DNA from 3 places in the Undibacterium sp. 14-3-2 genome. Region 1 is predicted to be linked to each of the others. Evidence: predicted binding sites of a transcription regulator. Region 1 holds the regulator's gene; each other region holds the start of a gene.
The links. The regulator sigma-54, encoded in region 1, starts transcription at its own class of promoters, with help from an activator protein. The targets are predictions, from matches to a motif close to TGGCANGNAANCTGCTTT.

Region 1 (10,322 bases):
ATATTCTGACTGGCGGCGAGACATCGGTCACCGTTTTTTTCAAAGAGAAAACAGCGGCACCGTTAGCGGTCAAATTTTTGCCTCTGGTGAAGAATGTGACGGATAAGGCAGGTTTATCTTCTAAGTACAACAATATGATGGGGCAAGCACAGAAATTCGGCGTGGTCCCGGCACAAGAGTCAACGGTGGAAGGCTATGTGACGCAGCGAGCATTAGATGGTCTGTATCTCATGATTGCGGAAGAAGAAAAGGCGATACGCAAAGATCCGCTTGGTTCAGGCAGTAAAGCGATCAGCCAGGTTTTCAGTTTACTGAAATAAGCGACCGCAGTGCTGCATGTTGATTGTCTCTTTTTGCGCTCTTGACAAAAATCAATTCCGATCAGGATTGGTGAAAAAAATTTCGACTTTTGATGAAATAGATTTGGTGAAAAATCGTTTTATCTACGGAAACCCAGAAAACATGAGGTCTTCAACGGGATTACGAATGACGAGTGTTGACGAAAAATAGCTTGCGTAGTTTTACTTAAGTAGCTTTTGTTGCAATGCAAAAAGAATTTTCTGGTAATTTGTATGGGTAGTACGTCGAAAAGCAAATATTCAAATTCATACAAATAATCTGGAGACCGACATGTCATACAAAATGAAAGCTGTTATTGCATCTGCACTCGTAAGCTGGTCCGTGGCAGGTATTGCTGCCGAACCGATCAAGATTGGCGTTTCCGGCCCGCTGACTGGCGGCTCTGCACCGATGGGCGTTTCGATGCGCGATGGCGTCAAAATTGCTGTTGCTGAAATCAATGCAAAAGGCGGTGTACTTGGTCGTCAGTTCCAACTCGTTGAACGTGATGATGAAGCAAAAAATGAGCGTGGCGTTCAGGTCGCGCAAGAACTGATTAATAAAGAAAAAGTGGTCGCTACCGTCGGCTACGCAAACACCGGCGTGGCTCTGGCTTCACAGCGCTTCTATCAGGAAGCTAAAATTCCGGTCATGAATAACATCGCTACCGGTACTGCAATCACCAAGCAGTTCGTTGCGCCAGAACACAAAGATAACTACATCTTCCGTATTGCTGCCAGTGATACGATTCAATCCGCAATGATTGTGGAAGAAGCGATCGGCAAGCATAAATTCACTAAAGTGGCGATTCTTGCTGACTCCACCAACTACGGACAATTAGGCCGCGAAGATCTGGAAAAAGCGCTGGCAGCAAAAGGCATCAAGCCGGTTGCAGTTGAAAAATTCAACATCAAAGATGTGGATATGACAGCGCAATTGCTGAAAGCCAAACAAGGCGGCGCACAGGCGATCCTGACTTACGGTATTGGCCCTGAATTAGCGCAGATCGCCAATGGTATGGAAAAGCTTGGATGGAAAGTACCGATGATAGGCAGCTGGACATTATCGATGGGTAACTTCCTCGATAACGCTGGCAAAAACGGCGATGGCGCACGTATGCCACAGACCTTCATTCAAGACGCGACAACACCGAAACGCAAGTCCTTCATCGATGCCTATCAGAAGGCTTACAAAGTTGACCGCATTCCTTCCCCAGTCTCAGCAGCACAAGGCTACGACTCTATCTACGTACTCGCAGCAGCGATCAAACAGGCCGGTACTACTGACGGCGTGAAAGTTCGTGAAGCACTCGAAAATCTGACTGAAAAAGTCGATGGTGTTGTAACGACTTACAACAAACCATTTACCCACGACGATCACGAAGCGATCAAAACTGGTATTCCAGTGATGGGTGAAGCCAAAGGCGGTCACATCGTTCTGGCTAAATAAAACGTCGTTTTTTAGCTGTCATCAGAGTCAGGTCTGCGGCAATTTAGGCAAGATCTGACTCGTTTCTCTGTACTGCATCATCAAGACCACATCGCTTGCATCGACTGGCTCGGCCATGTCTGCAGCTGTTATGTGCGTCTTGTGTCGTGCTCTCCATTAGGTAAATGAAAATGGAAATTTTATTACAGTTAGTGTTCAGTGGTATCGCTCTTGGCATGATCTACGCGGTCATCGCATTTGGATATCAACTGACCTTCGCCACTTCCGGCACCCTGAATTTCGGTCAGGGCGAATCATTGATGCTGGGCGCGCTGGTTGGCCTGAGTGTGGTCGGTAATATTCATGGTGGCCCTTACATGAATTACTGGCTGATGATTCCTATCGTCATCGTCTTCGGTGGCTTGCAAGGGATGTTCGTTGAATGGATAGGTGTGCGTCCGGCGATCAAAATCAAATCAGAGTTTGGCTGGATTATGTCCACGATTGCGCTCGCGATTATTTTTAAAAACGTCGCTGAAAATATCTGGGGTAAAGACGATCTGACTTTCCCGTCGCCGTTGTCTGCTGCACCGTTTCAAATTTTCGGCGCCAATGTACAGGCGATGCAAGTCGTCGTCGTCGTTGGCGCGCTGGCGATCATGCTGGCGGTGGAATTATTCAATCGTAAATCGATTTACGGTAAAGCCGTGGTGGCAACCTCTAATGACCGTGATGCGGCTGGCCTGATGGGGATTAACACCAGCCTAGTCATCACCTTCTCTTATGCCTTATCGTCGGCCACAGCGGCGTTTGCGGGCGTGCTGGTGGCACCGTTGACGCTGACTGGTGCAACGATGGGTTCGGCACTGGGTCTGAAGGCATTTGCGGTGGCGATTATCGGCGGTCTGACTTCCGGTGTCGGTGCAATTGTCGGTGGCCTGATTTTAGGTGTGGCGGAAACGCTCACAGGTTTTTATATCTCGACAGGTTATAAAGAAGTACCTGGCCTGGTATTGCTGTTGCTGGTTCTGGCATTTAAACCTGCTGGTCTGTTCGGCAAAGCAGCGATCAAAAAGGTATAAGGAATAAACATGAACAAGAAAACCTTAGCTTTTTCAATTCTCGGCATTATTGCCCTGATACTGTTTCCGATGATAGTACATAACCCGTACTACATACATCTCGCCGAAACGATTTTAATTTACGCGATTTTATTGTTCGGTCTGGACATCGTTGTCGGTTACACCGGCCAGGTATCGCTCGGACATGCAGGTCTGTTCGGAATCGGCTCGTACACCACAGGCGTGCTGTATTTCAAGCTGGGTATGCCGATTTTGGTGGCGCTCCCCGCCAGTATCGGTGTGACCGCTATTTTTGGAGCCTTGCTGGCCTTGCCTGCGCTGCGCGTCACCGGCCCTTATCTGGCGATGGTGACACTGGCATTCGGCACCATTATTCAGATTCTGATCAACGAAATGACGTTTCTGACCGAAGGCCCGATGGGGATCAAGGTTGCGAAGCCAATTCTGTTTGGTCAAAAACTGAGTGAAGTCGGTAACTTCTATTTGGTCGCCGGCATGATGGTCGTGGCGATGATTGTGGTGCATCGCATTTTGCGCTCGCATCTCGGCCGTGCTTTTCAGGCCTTGCGTGACAGCCCGATCGCGTCTGATTGCATGGGCGTTTCCGTCTATCGCTATAAAGTGTATGCGTTCATTATCAGTGCGGCACTGGCTGGTCTGTCGGGTAGCCTGTATGCGTATTCCGAAGAATACATTTCGCCGAATACGTATAACTTTGAGCTGACGATTATGTTCTTGCTCGCAGTGATCATGGGTGGCCGCAAGTCGCGTATCGGTTCTTTGCTGGGGGCGTTTATTGTGGTGATGCTGCCGTCGTTACTGGCAGACATTGAGCTGTTCCGCAAGATTGCGACCGTTGCTGCGGTGATTGGTATTGCCGGTGCTGCCTTTACTATCGCCAAGGGACGTAAAACAGCGAAGGAATTGCTGGTGCCGGTAGCAGCAGTTGTCGGTATGGCGATCTTCTCCTACAAGCTGGAAAATATCACTGACTGGCGCCTGACGGTGTTCGGTCTGATGACCTTGTTCGTCGTGTATTACCTGCAGGATGGTATCGTCGGTTTCGTCAATTCCTTGTTAGGTAAAGGCCCACGCCACTTACTGGCAAAAGCCGGTGAGCTGAGTGGGGGGGAAGATCTGGCGATTGTCAAAGCCAACGGCGAACGTGTCGGCGTGTTGTTAAGCGCACGCCAGTTGCTGATGCAATTCGGCGGCTTGAAAGCGCTGAATCAGGTGGATTTGCAAATCGCCAAAGGCACGGTACATGGCCTGATTGGACCGAATGGTTCCGGTAAGAGCACCATGATGAACGTGCTGACCGGTATCTATAAACCTACCGATGGTGTGGTCGAGTTTGGCGGCAAAGTGATCTCCGGCACCACACCTTCAGAAATCGCGCTGGGCGGTGTTGCACGGACTTTCCAGAACGTGCAACTGTTCGGTGAAATGACCGCAACAGAAAACGTGCTGGTTGGCTTGCACAATACTTTCCGCAGCAATGTGTTTGACGTGATGATACATAGCCCGCGCTATCTGCGTGAAGAGCGCGAAGCGCGTGCACGGGCAGCGAGTATTCTGAACTTTGTTGGTCTGGCTGATCTGGCGAATGAAGAAGCGCGGAATCTGCCTTACGGCAAGCAACGCCTGCTGGAAATCGGTCGCGCACTGGGTCTGAATCCACAGTTGCTGTTGCTGGATGAGCCTGCGGCTGGTCTCACCGCACCGGACATCAAAGACCTCATCGCGATCATTCGTAAAATCCGCGAGCACGATATCACCATCATTCTGATTGAACATCACATGGACGTGGTGATGTCGATTTGCGATACCGTGACCGTGCTCGATTTTGGTCAGAAAATTTCTGAAGGCAAGCCAGCCGAAGTGCAGGCAGACCCGAAAGTAATTGAAGCGTATCTCGGTGGCAGCGTCAGTGAAGACCTGGGTGCATCTGTCCCATCGACCGCCACCGCCTGAGGAGATCAGTATGTTAAGTATTTCAAATTTACACGCGGCCTATGGCAAAGTGGAAGTCTTGCACGGCATTTCGCTTGAAGTGCCTAAGGGCAAAGTGGTGACGCTGATAGGCTCGAATGGCGCTGGCAAAACCACAACCATGCGCGCGATTTCCGGCATGCTGAAACCAAAACAGGGCACCGTCACTTTGCATGGTAAAGATGTGACTGGCCTGGATTCGCATAAGATAGCGCGCGCTGGCCTTGCCCATTCTCCGGAAGGTCGGCGTGTGTTTGCCACGATGTCGGTGACGGATAATTTACTGCTAGGCGCGTTTCCGCGTTTTACCCGTTCGCGTCCGCGTGGCGATATCGAAAGCGATCTGCAAAAAGCGATGGAATTATTCCCTCGTCTGCGTGAACGCCGTCACCAACTGGCCGGTACTTTATCCGGTGGTGAGCAGCAAATGCTGGCAATGGCGCGCGCCGTCATGCTGAATCCGGAAGTGATTTTGCTGGATGAACCATCGATGGGGCTTGCGCCGATCCTGGTGGATGAAGTGTTTCGTATCATCCAGCGACTCAAGCAGGAAGGCCGCACCATGTTATTGGTTGAGCAGTTTGCCGCCGCCGCACTTGCTGTTGCTGATTACGGTTACGTCTTGGAAAATGGCCGCATCTCGGTGCATGGTCCAGCCGATAAATTGCAAAATGATCCGGCAGTGAAAGCGGCGTATCTGGGTGGCGGCTCACATCATTAAATGAAGTAAGTCAAAAATGAAATTGAAAGAGGGGGAGTTCATATACTCCCCCTCTTTTTTTATAAAATCGGTCTATTGTCATCAGAAAATAAGGGAGGTTTACATATACTGGGGGGAGTATATTTTATGCTCAGAATGGTATTTCCTGATACTTCGTTGCAGGATGTGTCGTGATCTGATACTAAACACGGATGCGATAAAAATACCGCCACATTTTTTAAGCAGCGTTCCATGAAAAAGCGCCCATCACTTTATTGCGTGATGGGCGCTGTTGTGATGATGCCGGAAAAAACGTGCTGGCAAATCTGTCAGTAAATCTGTCAGTGAAATTGCTCAGAAACCTGTCCGCTATTAACCCTGCAAATGCCGCAGCGGATGTGCGTGTCCCGGCCACACTTCGGTAAAAAATTGATCAACTTGTTCCTGACTCACATCGCGCAGATGCGCGGGCGACCATTGCGGCATATTGTCTTTATCGACCACTAAGGCTCGCACGCCTTCCAGCACTTCTCCGTGCTTGAAACAATGACGCACCATGGTGCGCTCCATGCGCAGACAGTCAGACACATTCTGACCTGCACCGCGCCGTAGTTGTTCGAGAGTGACGCACATCAGTAAAGGCGAACGCTTCTCCATCGTGACCAGCGTTTGTTGGGCAAATGCATCGCTGTTGTTGCTTAATTTTTCTGCGATGGCCAGCACGTTGTTGCCACTGAAAAACTGATCAATCAAGGCGCGCTGGCCGGCAAGTTTGCTGCTGGCCGGATTGGCCTGCGACACAAATGGCGCAGCAAATTCACGGATCGCCAGCCGTATATCCTGCGCGTTGCTGGTCTCCAGCATGGACAGTAATGCCGGTAACTCGGACGTCGGAATATAGACGTCGGCGAGGCCTGCATACAAGGCATCTGCGGCGGCGATGATGTCGCCAGTCAGACCGAGATAAGTACCGATTTCCCCCGGTGTTCGCGACAGGAAATAACTGCCGCCTACATCGGGAAATAAACCGATGTTCACTTCCGGCATCGCCATTTTGGTACGCTCGGTCACGATGCGCAGACGGCAATTTTCACCTGCTTGCGCAATGCCCATACCGCCACCCATCACCACACCATTCATCAACGCGATGTAGGGTTTGGGGTAAAAATGTATCAAATGATTTAACGCATATTCTTCGGTAAAAAAATCTTCAAGCAGGGCGCTGTCACCGCTCGGTGTGGCGGTGCCGACATCATAAAAAAAACGGATATCGCCGCCAGCGCAAAATGCTTTTTCACTACTGCTGTGAATGAATACTGCACGGATCGTTGTATCGTCTCGCCATGCCAATAAAGTGGCGGTGAGTGCGCGCACCATCTCCAGTGATAAGGAGTTCAATGCTTTGGGACGGTCGAGAGTGATGTAGCCGATCTGATTTTTAACCGAGGTGATTACGTATTCGCTCATGTAGATACCATTAACATAGTCGTGACAGGGCATTCATTTTATTCCTGTTTGCACATCGTCAGTACGACAAAAATAACAAAAAACAGATAACAAAAAAGGACGCTATTGGCGTCCTTGTTTTGGAGTCCCGTTAAGCGCGGGGTTGGCGATTATGCCGATGCAGGATCGGGGATATGTTTGATCGCATCGCGATCGTGACCCTGGACTTTATCTTTATGTTTTATCACCTGACGATCCAGTTTATCAATCAGTGTGTCAATGGCTGCGTACAAATCATGCGCCAGACTTTCAACATGAATATCTTTACCGCTGATATGCAGGTCAATGTCGGCTTTGTGCCGTTTCTCTTTTTCGCTCAGTTTGTCGACGGTCAGCGTGACGGTAATGTCAATGACCTGATCAAAGTGGCGCCGGATGCGTTCCAGCTTGGTATGTACATATTCACGAATGGCAGGAGTGACTTCGACGTGATGTCCACTGATGGTGAGATTCATACTGTGCTCCTATAGTGATATTACTTGCTATTAACGATAAGCTCATTTCGTTTTTACTGCGTTGAGCTAAATCATATATAGCAATTCAAACCGTGATTACAAGGACGTCTTACAAAGATTTACGCAAACTCACTGGCGGAATTTTCAGGGCTTCACGGTATTTGGCAACGGTCCGTCGGGCTATTACCATGCCCTGTTCGCCCAGCATGTCTGCAATTTTGCTATCAGAGAGTGGGCTTTTCTGGTCTTCTGCTCCTATCAACTGCTTGATGAGTGCACGTATCGCGGTGGAAGATGCTTCACCCCCTGTTTCCGTCGCGACATGGCTGCCGAAAAAATATTTCAACTCAAACATACCATGCGGGGTCAGCATGTATTTCTGGGTCGTTACACGAGAAATAGTGCTCTCGTGTAGACCTAGTGTATCAGCTATTTCGCGCAAAACAAGGGGGCGCATCGCGACTGCACCATGCGTAAAAAAGTTACGTTGTCTTTCAACTATCGCTTGCGATACACGCAAAATAGTATCGAAACGCTGACGCATATTTTTGATCAGCCAGCGTGCTTCCTGTAACTGCGTTCCCAGTCCTGCTTCGCCACGGTTTTGCCGCATGATATTGGCGTACATACTACTGACGCGCAGTTTCGGCATCACATCCTGATTCAGTAAAACCTGCCAGCCATTACCACTTTTTTTGACGATCACATCAGGCACTGCATAGTCCGAACTGCTGGTGGCAAATGTGATGCCGGGACGTGGTTCACACTGTCGTATGACTGCTTGTGCCTCACGTAAATCTTCGTCATCGCAGCCGAATATTTTTTTTAATTTAGTGAAGTCTCGCTGTGCAAATAAAGTCAGCTGAGTCTCCACCACGGCCAGTGCAAGACGACGTGTGACAAAAGGAATTTTTGGCAGACGCCTGATCTGTAGCGCCAGACATTCTGATAAATTTCTGGCACCGACGCCGGGCGGATCGAAACTCTGCAGCATCTTCAGCGCAAACGACAATTCATCTTCTTCAATTAACAATTCTATCGGCAGACCGGCATGAATTTCTTCCAGACTTTCTGTCAGATAGCCGTTGTCATCCAGTGTGTCGATGATCAGTTCCAGCAACGCACGATCACGCGGTTCCCTGAGCGTCAGACGCATCTGTTCGAGCAAGTATTCGCGTAAGCTGATGTGCGCCGCTTCCAGTTGCGGACGTCCCTCATCTTCGTCGCTGTTAGATGCACCGGAAGGCGCGTCGTTAAAACTCCATTCTTCCTCATTGGCGCTGACGCTGTCGTTGACTGGCACATCGGCGTCGGCCGTCGTTTCTTGCGGCGTATTGTTGTCAGCCTGAGCGGCGCTTTCCATGCCTGCATCCGGTGTCGTACTTGTGTTATTGATCGCACCGTCCGCCAGTAAGCGAACCGCATTATCCATAGGATCGTCGACACGCTCCAGCATAGGATTTTCTATCAGCAGTGTTTCCAGCTCCTGATGCAGTTCCAGCGTTGACAGTTGCAACAGCCGTATTGATTGCTGCAGTTGAGGCGTCAGTGCAAGATGCTGTGAAGTACGTAGTTGCAGGCTTTGTTTCATAAGGCGTCCCGTTACATCCGGAAATGTTCTCCGAGATAGACGCGTCGCACGGACTCATTCTGAATGATATCGTCGGGTTTGCCGCTGGCTAATACCGAGCCTTGATTGATGATGTAGGCGTGGTCACAAATGCCCAGTGTCTCACGCACATTATGATCTGTGATTAACACGCCGATGCCGCGTTCTTTGAGGAAGCGGACAATCCGTTGAATCTCAATGACTGCGATAGGATCAACACCGGCAAAAGGTTCATCGAGCAGAACAAAGCGCGGGTTCGTCGCGAGTGCGCGCGCAATCTCAACCCGGCGTCGTTCACCGCCCGATAAAGCAAGCGCCTGACTGTCACGGATTTTTTCTATCTGCAGATCGGTCAGCAAACTATCCAGACGTTGCCGGATTTTTTTCTCAGACAAAAATTTTCCTTCTTTGTCTCTTTGCAGTTCGAGCACGGCGCGGATATTTTCTTCCACCGTCAACTTGCGAAACACCGATGCTTCCTGCGGCAGATACGACAGACCGAGTACGGCGCGCTGATGTATCGGTAAATCAGAAACGTTCGTATCGTCGATATTGATTTCACCGGAATCCGAAGGCACGAGTCCGACGATCATGTAAAAAGAGGTGGTTTTACCTGCACCGTTCGGCCCTAACAAACCGACGACTTCACCGCTTCTCACCAACAGCGAGACATCACGCACCACTTGTCGTGCGCCATAGCGTTTTTGCAGACCTTTGACGGTCAGCGTACTGTCTTTTGATGCCATCTTAATTTGCCTGTTTTTCAGTTCTTGGTTGTATCGTGGTTTTGATGCGACCGCCACCTGAAACTGACTGACCTGAGCTGGAATTGACGCCAACAAAGACATCGTTTTTACTGTCGTAAGAGAGGAATTCACCTTCTTGCTGCTGAGTGACTTTGCTGCCATCAAGATAGCGTATCTGCGCTTTGGACAGAAATTTTACAAACTCAGTTTTTTCATCGTATTCGGCTTTTTCTGATTCGCCTTCGACCCACAGATCAGGACCGCCATCGCGTTTTTGGCGAAAGCTGATTTTTGCACCGGGTTTGGCAGTCAGTACCACGTGCTGGAATTCATCCGCACTTTTTGTCACGACGGCTTTTTCAGCTTTGACTTTCAGCGTACCGCGTACTACCACGACATCGCCTGAAAATGTACTGACATTGGTTTTACCATTATTTAAAAACTGATCTGCTTCTATCGTCATTT
Region 2 (10,322 bases), 440 kb from region 1:
GCTTTGTCTGGCCGCGAGTGACACGGGATTGAGCGGCGTTTACTTTGAACAGCACCGCCATTTCAAAGGCATACAGGGATGGCAACTCGCACCGGAACATCCGGTATTACAACTGGCGACACAACAACTGCAAGAATACTTTGCCGGTCAGCGCCAGCATTTTGATCTTCCTCTCGACATGTCGTCGGGCACGCCATTTCAGCAAAGAGTATGGCGGGCGTTGCAGCAGATACCTTTCGGGCAGACTTGCAGTTACGGGGCTCTTGCCGGCAGCATCAACAAACTATCGGCAGTTAGGGCGGTTGGCGCAGCCAACGGACGCAATCCCTTGTCGATTATTGTTCCTTGTCATCGGGTGATCGCGACGAATGGCGCGTTGACTGGCTATGCCGGTGGCTTAAAAAATAAGCAGGCCTTGCTGCAATTTGAGGCAGATAAATCTCGGCATCAATCCCCGCTATTTACCTGAGTCTCAGCCCGGAATAGGCTGGAAAGCCTGATGGATATTAGGGTTTGTATTTTTAAAATGATATCATTTACATCATTTTGTTGCGATGCACAAAAAAAGCTTGACGTACGAAATATGCCGTGTAGAATTGAACTTGTTGCGGTGCACCATTTAAAGAAGTTGTGGAAGGCGCTGCCGATTATTAATCCCCTTTAACGGAGAATGCCATGTCTACATCACCAGAACAATTTATTGCTGCAACTAAAGCTAACCTCGAAGCGCAGTTTGCTTCCCTGACTGCATTGAACAAAAAAGCGTTTGAAGGTCTGGAGCAATTGTTCGCCCTGAACGTGAATGCTGCCAAAGCCAGTATCGAAGAAGGCACTGCTGCTGCGAAACAACTGTTGAGCGCAAAAGATCCTCAGGAATTTTTCACTCTGACGACAGCTCAAGCGCAGCCAACTGCAGAGAAAGCACTGGCATACGGTCGTCATCTGGCCAGCATCACTACCGCTACTCAGCAAGAGTTCACAAAAGCAGTGGAAGCGCATATCGCTGAAACAAATACTAAAGTGATTTCCCTGATCGATGAAGTCACAAAAAATGCACCAGCTGGTTCCGAACAAGCAGTAACAGCGTTGAAATCTGTGGTTGGTAACATCAACGCCGGTTACGAGCAATTGTCCAAAACGACCAAGCAAGCGGTAGAAACGCTGGAAGAAAATCTGGCAAAAGCAACACAACAGTTCACACAAGCTGCTGAAAAAGCGACACCAAAGAAAAAATAAGTAACTTAAGTTACTTAAGTAAAGCAAGAACAAGTTCGATATGAACTTCGCCTGAACCAAAAAGCTCCCTTCAATCGGGAGCTTTTTTTTGCTCAAAATTTCAGCAGGATGAACATCAACAGGCAAGCTGGTGTAATCTGACCGTTACCGTATCAGACAGAATATGCATTTTTGTCTGACACATCTTTTTTTATAACAGGAGATTCAACATGCAAGACGTCGTCATTGTTGCTGCTGGTCGTACAGCGGTAGGTAAATTTGGTGGTTCCCTGGCTAAAATCCCAGCCGCCGAATTGGGTGCGATTGTGATTAAAGGCTTGCTCGCCAAAACGGGTCTGAGCGGCGACCAGATCAACGAAGTCTTGCTCGGTCAGGTGTTGACGGCCGGTGTCGGGCAGAATGCTGCGCGCCAGGCCGTCATCAAAGCGGGTTTGCCTGTGATGGTACCAGCGATGACGATCAATAAAGTCTGTGGCAGCGGTTTGAAAGCAACGCATCTGGCGGCGCAGGCTATTAAAGTCGGTGACGCCGACATTATCATCGCTGGCGGTCAGGAAAATATGAGCGCTTCGCCACATGTGCTGAATGGCTCGCGCGATGGCTTCCGTATGGGTGACACTAAACTGGTCGATACCATGATCGTGGATGGTTTATGGGATGTGTACAACCAATACCATATGGGCATTACCGCCGAAAACGTCGCTAAGAAATACGGTATCAGCCGTGAAGAGCAGGACGTATTTGCACTTGCCTCACAAAACAAAGCAGAAGCGGCACAAAAAGCCGGTAAGTTCAAAGATGAAATCATTCCGGTAGAAATCGTGTCGAAAAAAGGCACGGTCGTCTTTGATACCGACGAATTCATCAAACATGGCGCCACCATGGAATCCTTGTCAGCATTGCGCCCGGCCTTCGACAAAAATGGCACCGTCACGGCTGGCAATGCTTCCGGTCTCAACGATGGCGCTGCCGCAGTGATCATGATGTCGGCAAAGAAAGCGGAAGAGCTGGGATTACCAGTGCTGGCGCGGATCAAAGCGTATTCGTCGGCAGGCGTAGACCCATCCATCATGGGTATGGGGCCGGTGCCTGCAGCACAGCTCTGCTTGAAAAAAGCGGGCTGGACTCATGCTGATCTGGATTTAATGGAAATCAACGAGGCGTTCGCGGCGCAGGCCATAGGCGTGAATAAGGAAATGGGCTGGGACACCAGCAAGATCAACGTGAATGGCGGCGCGATTGCGATTGGTCACCCTATTGGTGCTTCTGGTTGCCGTATTCTGGTCAGCCTGATTCACGAAATGATACGTCGTGACGCAAAAAAAGGTCTGGCGAGTTTGTGTATCGGTGGTGGTATGGGCGTTGCGCTGGCAATCGAACGCTCATAACAAGTCTGAAGCAGAATTCCAACGGAATTTGTCGGAAATAGTAAAAAAAAATCCCCGCTTTTGGCGGGGATTTTTGTTGGGCCGGATACTCTTGATTAGTGAATACCGTGCATTTTCTTTGCCATCCATTTGTTCATCAGCATCAGAACAATGCCAGCAGAAATAGGAATGATGGTGAAGATCAGGAAGAAAGTCGACATCGAATACGTGTTCGAAATTTCGTCAATATAACTACCAGTCAGACCAGCCAGTTTATTGGCGATTGCTGTATTCAGGAACCACAAACCGAACATCAGACCGAGCAGACGCGGAGGTGCGAGCTTACTGATGTATGACAAGCCGACTGGCGACAGGCAGAGCTCACCCATCGTATGAAAGAAATACGCGAGAATCAGATAAACCATACTGATAGACGCTGTCTTCGCACCGGCAGGGATAGTAGATGAACCATAAGCCAGTGCCGCAAACCCGATGCCAAGCAGAACCAGACCCGTACCGAATTTAACCGGGCCGCTAGGATCCCAGTATTTGTCCCACATTTTGGAAAACATCGGTGCCAGAATCACCAGGAAAAACGAGTTCAGCACACCAAACCAGGTCGCTGGAACGCTGGACTGATCCAATGCAAATTCACGCTGCAGCATCCACAGCACTAAGGCCCAGATCGTACCCAGACAGATGACCAACAACAGATTGGATACCAGATACTGCTTTGCTGTCCCTGCGAACAGCTTCACCAGCAGCCAGCTGAGAATCATGGTTGGAATCACCGTCATCAGGCTGTTGATAATTTTAAAGGTAGTACCTGCTGTCCCTACCAGATTACGGTCGGTGTAATCGGCTGCGAAGATCGTCATTGAACCACCGGCCTGTTCAAATGCGAACCAGAAGAAAATCGTGAAGAAAGAGAAAACTGCAATTGCTTTAATGCGGTCAGCGACGATGTTGGCCGCTGGTTCTTCGACGACGACTTCAACAGTATTGGTCGCCGCTCTCTGGTCTTTCGATAAACCGATGTTGCCGAAAATGCCTTGTCCCAGATAAAACTGGATTGCGCCTAACAGCATAAATATACCGGCGAGTCCAAAACCATAAGACCAGGAGATTTTTTCACCGATATAACCGCACAGCAAAATACCGAAAAACGCGCCGGAATTCACGCCCATATAAAACAGGGTATAGCCGGAATCGCGCAGGTGTTCGTTATCTTTGGTATACAACTGACCGACAATCGCAGAAATATTCGGTTTGAACATCCCGGTACCTGCGACGATCAGTGACAGACCGACGTAGAACATGGTTGGCGTATCAAACAGCAATGACGCATGACCAGCTGCGATGATAAAACCGCCGAGTACGACAGCACGACGGCTGCCGAGGAATTTATCGGCAATATAGCCGCCGATGATTGGCGTCAGATATACGAGACCGGTGTACCAGCCATACAGATTGGCGGCATCTGCGCGGGTCCAGCCCCAGCCGCCTTTGGCCGTTTCTGTGACCAGAAACAAGACCAGCAATGCGCGCATGCCATAATAAGAAAATCGTTCCCACATTTCTGTGAAAAACAAAACAAATAAGCTATCGGGGTGTCCCAGGATAGTGTTCACCCCTGGATTTTGAATTTTGTTCAAATTGCTCTCCGTTGTTGGTTTAATTGGATGATGATTCGCCAGCAAATAAATTTTCAAGCCTGAGGCAAGAATGATTTGAATTGAATCAATTCGGCGCGTAGCTTACCACGATGAAAAACTCATATAGAAAGACATATTGTGCGTCGCAGCAAATGTTGTGCCACCGTAGGCGAATGAGTGTGGATAAGCCTTTGCGACACCATCCGGGAGACATCCGGGACGTGGTTCTGAGAATGGCGGGTTTGCCAGCACGCCATTTTGTGCGATCCTGATGCACATTTCTAATAAAAATGCAGGCGATGCCGCTCGTTTTGGTGCGGCTTTTTAACATAGTGAATATACGAATGATGTTTTTTTCTTCCCGACTTCCTTCCACGGTGATCATCGCAGGCGCGGTGACACTGTTGTCCGGCATCCACATCCCGGCATTTGCCACCTCAAGCGCAGTGCCTCCTGCCGCTACCGCGGAAGGCAGTTATCGTTTGCCGCCGGCAGAATTGCAGGCAATCGTCGATGCACCGCGTGGACCGGTGTTTAAACTCGGGCCGCAGCGTAAAACAGCATTGCTGGTCAGCTTGCCGGGTTTGCCGAGTATTGCCGAAGTCGCGCAGCCAGAACTCAAACTGGCTGGTTTGCGTATTAATCCACGTACTCATGCTGCCAGTCATTTTGATTTTGGTAATAGCCTGAGCTTGCTGGACGTGGCAAGCGGAAAAATTCGCGAAGTCAGCGGTTTACCAGCGAAGCCGCGGATTGCTGAAACACTGTGGTCGCCGGATGAAAAATGGCTGGCCTTCAGTCGCTGGACCGATGACGGCGTGGAACTGTGGTTGCTGGACGTGAAGAAATCCCATGCGCAAAGACTGATGGACGAAAAGTTAAACGCCGTCGCCAGTGCCGGATTCGCCTGGAGTAATGGTTCTGAGCAATTGCTGGTGCGCTTGTTGCCCGCACGTCCGAAACCCTCACCGAATCTGACGCAAAAGCCGTTGGGGCCAAATATGCTGGAAAGCAAAGGCGGCAAGCTGACGCAAAACCGCACTTATCCGGACATGCTGAAAACAGCAGCGGACGCTGATATGCTGGATTGGCAGTTACAGACGCAACTGGCGTTTGTCAGCATCAGCGGCGACGTGCGTCGTATCGGCCCAGTCATGACACTGACCAAAGCACAGGCTTCGCCCGATGGTAATCTGATTCTGACCACACAATTACGCCGCCCTTATTCAACGATGCTGCCCGTGGATCGTTTTCCGCAACTGATCGAATTGTGGGATGAGAATGGCAAGAAAGTGAAAACCATCGCAGAACGTCCTATGCGTGAGCGCTTGCCCACCGGGAATGACGCGGTACAGGCTGGGCCGCGTGACTTTGCCTGGCGCAACGATAAACCCGCCACCTTGTATTGGTTAGAAGCACAGGCCGGTGGCGATCCTGAAGCGCCCGTCAAAGTACATGATGTTTTGATGCAACAGGCAGCACCGTTTGATGCGCCGCCACAAAAATTGATGGATCTGGCGTGGCGCTTCAATAATGTTCAATGGGGCAATGACGGGCTGGCGCTGGTGACAGAAAGCTGGTGGAAAACCCGTGACACCCGCATCTGGCGTATTCGTCCCGGCGTCGCCGACAGCAAACCGGAACTGTTGTTTGCCCGTAAATCAGAAGACCAGTATGCCCATCCGGGGCAGCCCGTGATGACGCAAAATCAGTACGGCCGCGCGGTGCTGCGCGTGGCACCGGATGGCAAGTCGATTTTCATGACCGGCAATGGTGCCAGCCCGGATGGAGATCGCCCGTTTCTGGATCGGTTTGATCTGACCAGCAAGCAAGCGGTGCGCATGTTCCGCTCGCAGGCGCCGTATTACGAAGAAGTGCTTGGTTTGTTGAACGATAAAGGTACCAGTATCGTCACCAGCCGCGAATCGAACGAGGAACGCCCTAATTATTTTGTTCGCGATCTGGCGCACAATGAGGCTGCGCGGGCGCTGACCCAGTTTCCGCATCCTTTGCCACAATTCAAAGGAGTTAAAAAGCAGCAACTGCGCTATGAACGCGAAGATGGCGTTGATCTGACCGCAACCCTGTATTTACCGCCAGGCTATGACCCGAAACGCGATGGTCCGCGCCCCATGATTATGTGGGCGTATCCGCGTGAATTTAAGACGGCCGAGGCGGCAGGTCAGGTGAATGGTTCGCCGTATAAATTCAACCGGATTTCCTATAACGGCCCGCAAGTCATGCTGGCGCGTGGTTACACCGTGCTGGATGGTCCGACCATGCCGATTATCGGTGAAGGCAAGAAAGAGCCGAACGACACTTACCTTGAACAGTTGAAAATGAGTGCCGAAGCCGCGATCGATGAAGTCGTGCGACTCGGTGTTGCAGACCGCAACCGCATCGCGATCGGTGGTCACAGCTATGGCGCGTTCATGACCGCGAATCTGCTGACGCACACGCGTTTGTTCCGCGCCGGTATTGCCCGTTCCGGTGCCTACAATCGCACGCTGACGCCGTTTGGCTTTCAGTCAGAAGAGCGCAATTTCTGGCAGGCGCGCAAGACGTATCAGGAAATGTCACCGTTTAATTTCGCCAATCAGATCAAAGACCCGATACTCTTTATTCACGGTGAACAAGACAACAACCCCGGCACTTTCCCTATCCAAAGTGAACGCATGTATCAGGCGTTGCAAGGTCTGGGCGCGGTCACGCGTCTGGTGATGTTGCCGAATGAGAGTCACAGCTACCGCGCGCGGGAATCTGTGCTGCACATGTTGTGGGAACAGGATCGCTGGCTGGAAACCTATGTAAAAAATGCGAAAGGCGAAGCCGGAGAGAAGGACTGAATATCTGCCAATGAGGGTGCCTGACGATGCCTGGATTACACGGCACCCGCATCGCCGGATGTGGCTTTTTCCGCCTTTTTCCTCTTACTTAATGTTTTACATTAAAGTTTTGCATTAAGATGCAAATTGCTTTTATCTTGTCAGGTTTTCTATGCTCAAAGCCGTTATTCTGGACGCGAATGCGATTGCCCGCAATTTACTGACTTCCGTACTCAATAACGGCGGCCATGAAGTGATTGCTGACGCGAACCTCGCGCCAGCCAGCCTTGCACGCGTGATCCGGCTCAGACCGCAAATTGTTTGCATCGATCTTGGCGAAACAAATGAAGCTGGATGGGCCATCATCACCCAGCTACGCACTGAACTGCCGAAGTCGCTGCTGTTTCTGGTGTCTTCCGGAATTAACGCCGGGTTGATTCAGGATGCGCAGCAGCGCGGTGTGCATGGTTTTATCGTTAAACCTTTCAACTCCGTCGCGGTTCTGACTTCCATCCGCAACACCATCCTGCGCATCGCCAAACAACAGCGTGCGAATGCAGAAGCCGCCAGCAACGGTGGCGCTGAATCCGCCTGAATCGTTTCATCCGGTACGACACCTGTTTTATCCGCCCTGATCTGCATTCGTCGCATGCTCACCCAATGCGATGACGTCCGCGTAGACTGCCTTCGTCTGTGAAAGGGAAGATCATGTCAGCCACACCTGCAATCGATATGCCGCCATCGGTAAATGAAGAAATATTGCCACCGGAAGTTTCAGCCAGAAGCGAATCCTGGCTGACCCGTGCGCGCAATTATCCGGTGTTTTCCCGCACCTGGTATCGCTATCGCGCACGCGCCTGGATGGGTACGCTGATTCCCGCGCTGCTGTTGATTTTTCTGATCGATGCTGCGCGCGGTGCCGACTGGCGTACCTTCTTTGTCGTCTGGATACCGCTGTCTCTTGCCGGTACCGCGATGCATCTTGGTGGTGCTGCGCTGGCGGTCTGGGTGCGACAACGCGGCTATGCGGAAAAAAAAGAATGGCCTAGTCTGATCACGGTCTTATGTGCAGGATTATTGTGCAGTCTGTTGCTATTTTTTGCAGCGAGGCAGGCGACACAGCAATTATTGCATTACGAGGCACCGATGCTGGCCGCGCTGAAATTGCATTATTCTGGTTCGCCGGATTTCGCAAAAACAACCGCGGCCACGCCTGCCGGAAACTGGTTATCTGAATTCAAAGCCGGATTTGAGCAGGGCTTTCAGGAAGGCAAACAAAACCGCGCACCACATTCTCCTGATATGTCAGGCGCGGATTTCTGGAAAGGCTTTTATATCGGTTTGGTATTGTCTTCCGTCTGTATTTACCTCAGCGGTGGTTACGATCTCTGGCTGTTTTCTCGCCAGCGCAATATGTTAAAAGTCGCACAGAGTAAGCGCGCATCAGAACAGGCGCAGGCGATGCAAAGAGAAACCGAATTACGCTTGTCGGTATTGGCTGCGCAGGTGGAACCACACTTTCTGTTCAACACGCTGGCCGGTGTGCGTTCAGCCATCAACACGGAGCCAGTGCGGGCGGTCGCGATCGTCGATCATCTGGTCGATTATCTGCGCGCGACCATACCACAGATGCGCGATGACGGCGGCTCGGTGCAGTCGCGTTTAAGCAAACAACTTGACGCCGTGCATGCGTATCTGAGCCTGATGCAAGCCCGCATTCCGCGCCTGAGTTTCAGTGTCGAGTCACAGATTGCTGACGCCGCAGTGCCGCCGTTGATGCTGATTTCTTTAGTCGAGAACGCAATCAAACACGGCATAGAACCGAAGGTTGGCGCGGCGCACATCGCCGTGACAGTGCGTGTCATCGAAGCACAAAAAACGCAAGAAACGCAAGAAACTCCAGAGCCGCGCATGCTGGAAATGCGCGTCGAAGATGATGGCGTTGGGTTCGGCGGTCACAACAGTGGCTCTGGCATTGGCTTGGCGAATATCCATCAGCGGCTGGCGGCGATGTACGGCGAACGCGCCAGCCTGCTGTTGAAAGCCCGTCCCGAGGGCGGAGTTGCTGCCATCATCACGATTCCTTTAGAAAAACAGACGGAGGCTGCATGATCACTGCCATCATCGCTGAAGATGAAGATTTACCACGTAAAGAATTACGCCGCATGCTCAATGAGTTGTGGCCGGAACTGCAGATTATCGCCGAGTGCGAGCATGGCGCTGATGCGCTCGATGCGATTTACACCCACCAGCCAGACATCGCTTTTCTGGATATTCGCATGCCCGGCATGTCGGGATTGGATGTCGCAAATGCGGTCAAAGGGCGTTGTCATGCGGTGTTCACCACCGCTTACGATAACCATGCACTCGATGCGTTTGCCGCCGGTGCGATCGATTATCTGTTGAAGCCAGTGGCGCAGGCGCGTTTGGCGGAAGCAATTGCGCGTCTGAAAGCACGTCTTGCCAGCAAACAGGCGGCACCCGATCTGAGCCAGCTGATGTCGGAACTCGACAAGCGCATCCGTGGCAATGCGACCGAGCGCATACGCTGGATCAGTGCCAGCGTCGGCGATACGATCAAGATGTTCCCGATAGAAAAAATTCTGTTTTTCAGTTCCGATGAAAAATATACCCGAGTGGTGTGCGGGCATGACGAAGCACATGTGCGCAAGCCGCTGAAAGAATTGATGGAAGGACTCGACCCCGATATCTTCTGGCAGATCCATCGCGGCACGGTGGTGCGCGCCGATGCGATTGCGCGCGCGCAGCGCGACGACATGGGGCGTTATCTGGTCGAGCTGCATGGCAGCCCGGAAAAACTCAAAGTCAGTCAGGCCTATGCGTGGCGCTTTAAGCCGATGTAGACACCGATTAAATGCCGGTTCGACGATGAACGCTGGCACCGCGTCGGCATGTGATGACCGGAAATAGCCAGCGGCGATCACGCTAATTTGTTAAGCTGGGCGTTTTTCATCGATACGGAAAACCGCATGCGCAGTGTTGATCTTCTTCGCCTTTTATCGCTGGCTGCGATCTGGGGCGCTTCGTTTCTGTTCATGCGGGTGCTGGCACCCGTCCTGGGTGCCTTATGGACCGCAGAAATCCGCGTCGGATTGGCGGGGCTTGCCTTAACTTTATTGATGCTGGCAACGCAAAAGCCCGTTGATATCCGGCGTCACTGGCGGCAATATCTGGTGCTGGGTCTGGTGAATTCAGCGTTGCCTTTTGTCTTGTATTCG
Region 3 (10,322 bases), on a different contig from region 1:
GCCGTTCATCAAGTAAGTCATGCGGACTCCCCACGTTTGCGCAACTTGCCGGCTAAACCCAATATGCCTTTTTGCATGAATAGCGTCACCAGAATGAATAATAAGCCCAGCGCATATAACCAGAGATCAGGAAACGCCGCCGTAAACCAGCTCTTGAGACCATTCACAGTGAACGCCCCGATAATCGGGCCAAGCAAAGTGCCGCGCCCGCCAACGGCGGCCCAGATCACCATCTCTATCGAATTTCCCGGCGACATTTCAGACGGATTGATAATGCCGACCTGCGGCACATACAAAGCCCCGGCAATGCCGCACAAGACCGCAGACAAGGTCCAGATAAACAGCTTGAACCATAAGGGATCGTAGCCGATGAACATCAGGCGCGATTCTGAATCTCTGACCGCCTGCAACACCCGCCCGAGTTTGGACTGCACGATCCAGCGACACAAAAATAAAGCGGCCAGCAGAATCACTAAGGTCATCAGATACAACACGGCTTTGGTGCCCGGCGCGGTGATGCTGAAACCGAGTATGCGTTTAAAATCAGTAAAACCATTATTGCCGCCAAAGCCTGTGTTATTGCGGAAAAACAGCAGCATGAAGGCAAAGGTCATGGCTTGCGTGATGATGGAAAAATACACGCCTTTGATTCTGGAACGGAAAGCGAAATAGCCAAAGACGAATGCCAGCACACCGGGCACCAGCACCACCAGCGCCATGCAATACCAGAAATGATCCGTCAGCGACCAGTACCACGGGTAAGTTTTCCAATCGAGGAACACCATGAAATCGGGTAAGTCGCTTTGATACACACCGTCACGGCCAATCGCGCGCATCAGATACATGCCATGCGCGTAAGCACCGAGCGCAAAAAATACGCCGTGCCCCAAAGACAATATACCGGTATAGCCCCACACCAGATCCAGCGCCATCGCCGCCAGTGCGTAACACATGAACTTGGCAACGATACCGATCACATACGAAGACACATGCAAGGCATGGCCTTCAGGGAACACCAGATAGCACAGCGGCAGCAGCGCCGCGATCAGCGCCAGTACGACGATGCCCGTCCATGCCGGACGTGAAAATAAATGGCGCATCAGTCGACACTCCTTCCCTTGAGTGCAAACAAGCCCTGCGGTCTGCGTTGAATAAAGATGATAATGAACACCAGAATCACAATTTTGGCCATCACCGCACCTGCCACTGGCTCCAGAAATTTATTCACTTCACCGAGGCCGAATGCCGCAATCACGGTACCCGCCAGCTGGCCGACACCACCCAGCACCACCACCATAAATGAATCAACGATATAGCTCTGCCCCAGATCAGGGCCGACATTCCCCAACTGAGACAAGGCAACGCCGCCCAGACCCGCGATGCCAGAACCCAGACCAAAGGTCAGCATATCGATCTTGCCGGTCGCGACGCCGACACAATCGGCCATGCGGCGATTTTGCGTCACGGCACGCACAAATAAGCCCATGCGGGTTTTATTCAGAATCAGCCAAACCGCAAAAACCACTGCCAGAGAAAAGAAAATAATGATGATGCGGTTGTAAGACAACACCAGTGAGCCCATCACTGTGACGCCGCCAGACATCCAGGCAGGATTGGCCACCTCGACGTTTTGCGCGCCGAACACCGAACGTACACCCTGCATCAGCATCAGGCTGATACCCCAGGTACATAGCAGGGTTTCCAAAGGGCGGCCATAGAGCCAGCGAATCACCGTGCGTTCCAGCACGATACCGACCATGCCCGAGACCAGAAAAGCCGCTGGCACGGCCAGCAATAAATAAGCGTCAATCGCTTCCGGGAAAAAATGCCGGAACAGTGACTGGCAAACATAGGTCGTATAGGCACCTATCATCAGTAATTCGCCATGCGCCATATTGATGATACCCATCAGTCCGAACGTGATCGCCAGCCCCAGCGCTGCCAGCAACAACACGCTGCCGAGCGAGATGCCATAAAACAGATTGCCGACGAATTCGGTACGGGCTATGCGGTTGTCGATGGCATTCAAGGTGGCCACCGCTGCGACGCGTATGCTTTCGTCCGGCTCGGCATAACTACCATCCGGACGTTGGGTGATCATTTCCTGCAATGCAGGTTTCAGATTCGCATTCGCACTGGTGACGAGTGTTTTGACCGCCGCTTTACGAATGGCGGGATCTTCTGCATGCAGATTCACAGTCGCGATCAGCATTTGCAGCAATGCGCCGATTTCAGGATCTTTTTCTTTGACATACGCCTTATTGAGCAAAGGCAGTTGTTCCGGCGTCGCTTCTTTTTGCAACGCATGCGCCGCCGCCAGACGGACTACGCGCTCCGGTGCAAACAGCTTCAGACCGGATAAGGCGCTGTCGACTGCAGCACGCAAGCGATTGTTAATCGCGATGACATCAGCACCATCAGGCAAAGCGACTTTTTTGCCATCGGCTAAGGCGATGAACTGCTCACCCTCAGGCAGAAAAACCTGATCGTCTTTGAAATACAATTCTTCATTTTTAAGTGCAGTCAACACTTTCGCGGCTTCATCATTCGCCAGCGCGGCGATCGTATTGACGGCAGCGATACGTGCATCAGGATCATCACCCGCCAGCGCTTTAAGCTGACTCGCGTCGATCGCTGCATGCGCTGTTGCCGGTAGCAACACAGCGAACAAGACGCTGAACAAGATGCCACATAATCTGCCACATAAGATGCCGGGCATAGTGACAAGCAGGCGTGCCAACATTTTCTGGAATGTCATAGTTCTGCAGACGCATTCATTCGTGGAAATTTCATGGAATTCTGTTGTAGGCAGAAACGGGAACATGCCGCTTCCGCATTGGCAGACCAAAATTGGCAGATCAAAGCCAGGCAACATTCCCCATACGCGCGAGCAACGACCTGGTCAGTCGGGAAAACACCAGGAAGTGCTCACGCAAGGAGAAAACTGCCGCGCTGCTTACAGCTTTTGCTTACCTTCATTGCCCTTGATATACGGGCTCCATGGTTGCGCACGGATAGGCGCTTTGGTTTTATAGACGACGCTGAACTGGCCGTCTGCTTTAATCTCACCGATCATGACGGGTTTATGCAGATGATGATTCGTCGCATCCATCGTCAGTTCAAAGCCGGATGGGGCTTTGAAAGTCTGCCCGCCCATCGCTGCGATCACTTTATCGGTATCCGTGGATTTAGCTTTTTCCACCGCTTGCTTCCACATATAAATGCCGACGTAGGTTGCTTCCATCGGGTCATTCGTCACCACGGTGGCAGCATTCGGCAATTTTTTGGCGACCGCATACGCCTTCCATTTTTTGATGAATTCCGCATTCACCGGATTTTTGACGGACTCAAAGTAATTCCATGCGGCCAGATGGCCCACCAGTGGTTTGGTATCGACGCCGCGCAATTCTTCTTCACCAACCGAGAACGCTACGACAGGCACATCGGTCGCTTTCAGACCGGCATTACCAAGCTCCTTGTAAAACGGTACATTCGAATCGCCATTAATGGTCGAGATCACAGCAGTTTTTCCACCGGCAGAAAATTTCTTGATATTCGCGACGATGGTCTGGTAATCAGAATGACCAAACGGTGTGTAGACTTCATCGATGTCGCTGTCTTTCACGCCTTTGCTATGCAGGAAAGCGCGCAGGATTTTATTGGTTGTGCGTGGATAGACATAGTCTGTACCCAGCAGCACGAAACGTTTTGCCGCGCCACCTTCTTTTGACATCAGATATTCTGTCGCCGGTATCGCTTGCTGATTCGGTGCAGCGCCGGTGTAAAACACGTTTTTCTCCAGCTCTTCACCTTCATATTGCACAGGGTAAAACAGCAGGCTGTTCAACTCTTTAAACACTGGCAACACCGATTTGCGTGATACCGATGTCCAGCAACCAAACACCACTGACACTTTATCCTGCGACACTAACTGCCGTGCTTTCTCAGCAAACAAAGGCCAGTTGGATGCCGGATCAACAACCACCGCTTCCAGTTTTTTACCCATGACGCCGCCCTTGGCATTGATTTCATCAATCGTCATCAGTGCCACGTCTTTCAGCGATGTTTCGGAAATCGCCATCGTGCCTGAGAGGGAATGCAAAATGCCAACCTTGATCGTATCTGCTGCGAATGCCTGAGCCATCCAGCCCGATGTAGCGAGCGCCATTGCGCCAATTGCTGTTGCTTTCAAAACCGTACGACGTGTCATGATTTCTCCTGAAGGTGGTGGGTAACAAAGAAACTGCAAGCTTCACCAGCCTATGAGCAGATAGCGTGCCACGTTCGCAAAAAGCCTGAAAAATCTGCCAGCACATCCTGAAATAGAGAGAATTTGGGGGAGTATATGCAGAAAACAGCCTTATCTCCTTATGAATATTGGGCTGTTTTACATACTGGGGGGAGTATATTTAGTGCTTGCGGAGGCGTTTTTTCGGCATGGCGAGGCTCCGTCGCTGTGCGGGGTGTGCCAGCTTGAGATAATTTGCGGCGCGAATGCCCCATAAGGTCTCAGTGCGGACGCCGTTGCGATTTCAGATCTGTGCGTGATTCGGGCAGACAGGCATCTGCCTGAACCAGAACGGAGCGAAAAGTATCTGAATCTGAAACGCGCTGCGCTTTCTGTCTTTTTCGGTGCAACCCTGCATTCGCATTGTGCGCAACGAATAAAACCAGCGCGCAAAAAAAATACGGAGACTGTCTGTTCAGTCTCCGTACCCTTGTTCTGGACGGTGGCCAACCCGCTATCTGCTGATCCGGCACACCTTGTTACCGTCATACATATCAGTTGTATGTACAGTAACTGAGATGAATCATACCAAGAAATTGTGTCATTGCCATGACATACATCAAAAGAATTGTGCTTGCCTGGCGCCGCACTGTTTTTATACCTTACCGCATTTACTTCGTACGGCCATAGGTGTCTTCAAAACGGACGATATCGTCTTCACCCAGATAACTGCCGGACTGCACTTCGATAATCTCCAGCGGTATCGCGCCCGGATTCGCCAACCGATGTACTTCACCGAGCGGAATATAGGTGGATTGATTTTCCGTCAGCAGCATGACTTTATCGCCGCAAGTGACTTCGGCCGTTCCTCTGACCACGACCCAATGTTCAGCACGGTGATGATGCTTTTGCAGACTCAGGCTGGCACCGGGCTTGACCTGTATGCGCTTGACCTTGAAACGTTCTTCTTCATCAATGCTGTCATACCAGCCCCAGGGACGATACACCTTGCGGTGCAAAGTATGTTCCTGCCGTCCCTGCTGCGTTAATTGCGCCACAATCGCCTTCACATCCTGACTTTGGCGACGGTCGGCCACCAGCACGGCATCCGGCGTTTCGACGACCACCAGATGATCAATGCCAACGGTGCTGACAAGGCGGCTGGACGAATAAATCAGGCTATTGCTGGAATTGGTCTGTATCACATCGCCATAGGTCACGTTCGCCTGCGCATCCTGTTTGCCGACCTGCCAGACCGCATCCCACGCGCCCAGATCGTTCCAACCGGCGGCCAGCGGAATCATGCGTATGTCAAAAGCTGACCCCGGGCATTTTTCCATCACGGCATAATCGATAGAATCTGCGGGAATATTGGCAAAAGCAGCCGCGTCAGGACGGATGAATTGAGCATCACTGGTTTTTTCCGACCACGAGAGTCTGGCAGACTCCGCAATATCAGGCCGGAATTGCGCCAGCGCTTTCAGCCAGGTGCTGGCTCTGAGCACAAACATGCCGCTATTCCAAAGGTATTCGCCGCTGTCCAGATATTGCTGCGCGGTCGCTGCATCAGGCTTTTCGGCAAACTGCGCGACTGCAGATTCGCCAAACGATGCTGCCTGCCCGGTTCTGCGGATATAGCCGTAGCCAGTTTCAGGGCGATCAGGCGTAATACCTAAAATAATAATCGCACCATCGCTGGCGGCACGCACGCTCTGCTGTAATGCGTTGGTGAACGCGGCGTCATCCTGTATGGTCTGATCTGCCGGCGTCACCACCAGAACCGGATCATCGCCTTTGGCGGTAGCTTCGAGAGCCGCCAGCGTCAATGCCGGTGCGGTATTTTTTCCGGTGGGTTCCAGTAACAGACTGGCCTGAACCGACTTCATTTCACGCAATTGATCGAGTGCCAGAAAACGGTGCTCTTCATTGGTCACGATCAGTGTAGGACTGACCTGAATATCGGCATCAGCAATTGCATTCACGCGTTGCACAGCCTGCTGAAACAGGCTGGTCGTGCCAGACAACACCAGAAACTGTTTAGGAAAACCAGCGCGTGACAAGGGCCACAGGCGGGTGCCTGAGCCACCACATAAAATTACCGGAACAATTTTGGTCATTGATAATTCCCGCCTGCATTACATAAAAAATAGCGTTGCTATGCTGTTTTACTCAGCAGATTCCAGCAACTGTTCGCTGGTTCTGCCGAAACGACGTTCGCGCTTCTGGAACGAGGCGATCGCTTCATCCAGCGATTTGCCATCGAAATCCGGCCAGTAAGTATCGGTAAAGAAAAATTCGGAATAAGCCATTTGCCACAGCAGGAAATTCGATATGCGCGCCTCGCCACCGGTGCGTATCAGCATATCTGGCGGTGGTGCATACGCCATAGACAATTTTGACGACAGCATTTCTTCGGTAATACTGTCCTGATCCAGCCCTTCACGAATCAAGGCATTACAGGCATTGACGATATCCCAGCGGCCACCATAATTGGCGCAGATCGTCAGCGTCAGCCCGGTATTGGCGGCGGTTTTTTCTTCTGCGTTGCGGATCAGCTCTTTGAGTTCGGTGTCAAACTTGTTCAGATCACCAATGATTTTCAGACGGATATTGTTCTGGCACATATTGTTAATCTCAAGTACCAGTACTTTCCGGAACAACTTCATGAGCAGTGAGACTTCCTCCGGTGGACGACGCCAGTTTTCTGAGCTGAACGCAAACAAAGTCAGATAGCGAACGCCGCGATTACAACACGCTTCCACCACTTTATTGACGGCATTCACCCCTTTGGTATGCCCGGCAAATCGGGGCAACAATCGTTGCTTCGCCCATCGGCCGTTACCATCCATAATGATTGCGATATGTTCGGGGATGTTTCCTGATTCAGCCTTGGCGGGCTTACTTAAGTCTTTACTCATACAATTTACATTCTTTATTTAACACGTCTATCCAAGATAACAACCTCCAAGAATGTCACAACGTTGATACGAGCACATCAATTTCGAAGGTATCAGTCATCAGTCCGCGCTCCGGGCGACTTATCTGGTACGCGGGGGATTATAAAAGACTTCACCGGAAACCAAAGGATTAATCTGCAATTCAACTCTGAATTTATTTTCAATTAAACAATATTTAACTCTTCTCGCAAGCCACTCGCCCGTAGCGTCAGGCGCCCGATTGCATGGCTTAGCACACCTGATACAGGCGTCAGCAGGCTGAAATTCTGCTTTGCCCGGGTAATACCGGTATAAATCAACTCGCGGGTAATCACTGGCGACGCCTCGGCTGGCAATACCATCACCGTATGCTGAAATTCAGATCCTTGTGATTTATGCACGGTCATCGCGAACGCGGTTTCAACATGGCGCAAACGGGAGGTCAGTACGTGGCGCAATTTATCGCCATCCAGAAAATAAACCCGTTGTACCTTGTCTTTACTGAAGTCAGGCAAGGTCATACCGATGTCGCCGTTAAAAACACCGGTACCGTAATCGTTACGCGTAATCATCACCGGACGCCCGCTATACCATTCGCTACGGCTGTTGATATGCCCCAATTGATGCAGGTGTCGTTCGATGGCCTGATTCAAACCACTGACGCCCCAATCTCCTTCTCTGACCGCGCACAAAATACGGAATGATTCAAAAGCTCTGAGAACAGCAATCACCCATAGATGAAACTGCGCTTCGTCGCCGCCCTGCGGCCTTTGTGCCAGTAATTGCAAGTAAGTGAAATAGCCGCCCTCTGCGCCAGCCCTACCATACAAGGCCATTTGCAATAGCGTTTTTTGCTGGGCAGATTCGGCCCAGAACAGGACTTGCTCATCTGCTCTGCGCAAACAATCAATCGCAAGGTCTGTCTGCCCGCTGTTCACAGCCAATGCCAGCGCGCCGATGGCACCGCTGAACCTACGGCTCTTTCTGAGCATCACGGTCTGCTGTGCTATCACGCTGCCATCGGCAATGAACTCTGGCGGAATCTCTTTGCCGCAGGCGCTGGCAATATAGCGCGCCGTGGCAGGCGAATAATTTCCGGATTCGGCGCGATCACACAAATCGCCCAACACCGCCCCCGCCTCTACCGACGCCAGCTGATCTTTATCGCCCAGCAAAATCAACATGGTGGAATCTGGCAACGCCGCTAACAGCGAGGCCATCATTTCCAGATGCACCATCGACGCCTCATCCACGATCAGCACGTCAATATCGAGCAAATTCCCGGCATGATGCCGGAATGCCCGCGTATCTGGACGAGCACCCAGCAAACTATGCAGCGTACGCGCGGCACCGATTCTGTTGGTCAGCTCCGCCAGCGGTAACGCCGGACCGATTTTCTCCGCGAGTTCAGACAAAGCGTGATCAATCGCCTGCTTCAGGCGCGCTGCGGCCTTACCGGTCGGTGCAGCCAATGCGATACGCAAACGTTCAGGATGTGCGGACAAGGCAAACAACAAAGCCAGCAGCCGTGCCACGGTGTAGGTTTTCCCCGTCCCCGGCCCGCCAGTAATGACAGAAAAATGACTGCGGACAGCAATCGCACAAGCAGTCTTTTGCCAATCTATCTCGTCGGAAGCGTTGAACAAGATATCCAGCCAGCGCGACACTGCTACCACATCGACAGGCATCAAAGCAGATGCGCGTTGTCTGACGGCAGAGGCAATCGCCATTTCATGTCGCCAGTAACGACGCAGATACAGGCTGTCTCTGTGCAACACCAGCGGTTGCTGCTGATCGTCCCGGCTCGCCACATCAGGCAGATAAATTTGCGCAGAACTACTGAGTACATCCAGCCAACCGGCCACGTCAGCAGGCAAATCCATATCAGCGATCAGCGTTTCCCACAGCGGCACATCCCACCCCAACAAAGCACAAGGATCAGTCACCAAGGCTTCGAGTTTGATACAACTATGACCAAGCGCTTCAAGTTCGCATAACAAGCCGACGAGCAGCAGTTGGCGCTGGTCCTGCATGCCAAGGCTATGCATGAAGCGCACAAAGGCGACGGACAAAAGGCGGACATGACCACGCTCTGCATATTGTTTGAGCCGTTCCAGCACTGGCGGTGTCGCTACCATCATGATGGGATTTCCTTTGTATCAGCAAATTTACCACCGGTAGACATATCGCCTGCCGCCGAATCATCGTCGCGCATCATCTGATCGAGTCTGGCGAGAAATTCCGGGTCTGCTTCAAGATGGTAACAACCATGCGTCTCTTCGTTCGCAACGCCGCGCATAAAGAAAAAAATCGCACCGCCAAGATGGATGGCAGGGGCGTAAGCCTCACCGATACGCAACTGCAACAAACGGTGTAAGGCCAGCATATAGATCGCTCCCTGCACATCATATCGATGCGCCGCCATGGCAGAGGCGAGACCCGCTTTGTGATAACTCAGATCGTCAACACCAACAACATTCGACTTGTAATCCAGCACCCAGTACTTTCCTTCATATTCAAACACCAGATCGGCAAAGCCCATCAGCAAACCATGCAACTCGCGTTCACTCAGGGCATCGCGTGGTATGCCGTCCAGAAAAAATTCCTGACATAAGCGATCAATTTTCTGCGCATTCACCCGCTCACACGGAAACCAGAATTCCATCTCGGGCAAAAACGTCGACAGCCCGATCAGGCTGACATTCGCTGGCAATAAGGGAGTCGTGGCGATGCGCTTTAGCCAGACGATGATATCGTCCAGATGATTATCCCAGCCTGCGCGCTGACAACGGGAAGTCAGTCTGGTATCAAAGCTGTCGGACTCTATGAAATCAAAGCCCTCGCCCGCCATCCATTCGAGCTGCTCATGTAAAAATTGTCCCGGCATCGCACCACGCGGAAAACGATGCCAGGCGCTGTTGCCCGACGCTGGCACCGGTGCGGTGTCATCTTCTTCCAGCAGCTTGCTGTCCTGCACTCGGGTCATATTGCCGGTGGACGTCATACCGCGTGTCAGCGAGGTAAAACTACCAACCGCCCAGTCACGTTCAAATTCCTGCGTATATTCAGGAATATCCACCAGGCTTTGCTGCGCCTCATGACGCGTGTAGAAACTCACACCGGGTAAATCTGCGACATTGATGATCGCGATGTCATCG

Region 2: Undi14_RS00880 (ANTAR domain-containing response regulator) is a predicted target of sigma-54. The motif match lies at 7,220-7,237, and genes of this name have one in related genera.
Region 3: urtA (urea ABC transporter substrate-binding protein) is a predicted target of sigma-54. The motif match lies at 4,264-4,281, and genes of this name have one in related genera.

The regions. Positions count from the first base shown of each region.
Region 1 is NZ_JAENGS010000001.1:636,093-646,414, forward strand. It holds gene Undi14_RS02880 (DUF4197 domain-containing protein) at 1-320, shown strand, start outside; gene Undi14_RS02885 (ABC transporter substrate-binding protein) at 631-1,788, shown strand; gene Undi14_RS02890 (branched-chain amino acid ABC transporter permease) at 1,959-2,849, shown strand; gene Undi14_RS02895 (ATP-binding cassette domain-containing protein) at 2,859-4,823, shown strand; gene Undi14_RS02900 (ABC transporter ATP-binding protein) at 4,834-5,562, shown strand; gene Undi14_RS02905 (enoyl-CoA hydratase/isomerase family protein) at 5,914-7,008, opposite strand; gene hpf (ribosome hibernation-promoting factor, HPF/YfiA family) at 7,158-7,502, opposite strand; gene Undi14_RS02915 (RNA polymerase factor sigma-54) at 7,612-9,093, opposite strand; gene lptB (LPS export ABC transporter ATP-binding protein) at 9,105-9,857, opposite strand; gene lptA (lipopolysaccharide transport periplasmic protein LptA) at 9,859-10,322, opposite strand, start outside.
Region 2 is NZ_JAENGS010000001.1:198,108-208,429, forward strand. It holds gene Undi14_RS00855 (methylated-DNA--[protein]-cysteine S-methyltransferase) at 1-469, shown strand, start outside; gene Undi14_RS00860 (phasin family protein) at 676-1,236, shown strand; gene Undi14_RS00865 (acetyl-CoA C-acetyltransferase) at 1,446-2,624, shown strand; gene Undi14_RS00870 (peptide MFS transporter) at 2,720-4,258, opposite strand; gene Undi14_RS00875 (prolyl oligopeptidase family serine peptidase) at 4,603-7,104, shown strand; gene Undi14_RS00880 (ANTAR domain-containing response regulator) at 7,256-7,678, shown strand; gene Undi14_RS00885 (sensor histidine kinase) at 7,792-9,195, shown strand; gene Undi14_RS00890 (LytTR family DNA-binding domain-containing protein) at 9,192-9,947, shown strand; gene Undi14_RS00895 (DMT family transporter) at 10,074-10,322, shown strand, end outside.
Region 3 is NZ_JAENGS010000006.1:157,578-167,899, forward strand. It holds gene urtC (urea ABC transporter permease subunit UrtC) at 18-1,100, opposite strand; gene urtB (urea ABC transporter permease subunit UrtB) at 1,100-2,758, opposite strand; gene urtA (urea ABC transporter substrate-binding protein) at 2,957-4,210, opposite strand; gene Undi14_RS14390 (mannose-1-phosphate guanylyltransferase/mannose-6-phosphate isomerase) at 4,900-6,345, opposite strand; gene Undi14_RS14395 (isoprenyl transferase) at 6,394-7,146, opposite strand; gene recD (exodeoxyribonuclease V subunit alpha) at 7,350-9,305, opposite strand; gene recB (exodeoxyribonuclease V subunit beta) at 9,302-10,322, opposite strand, start outside.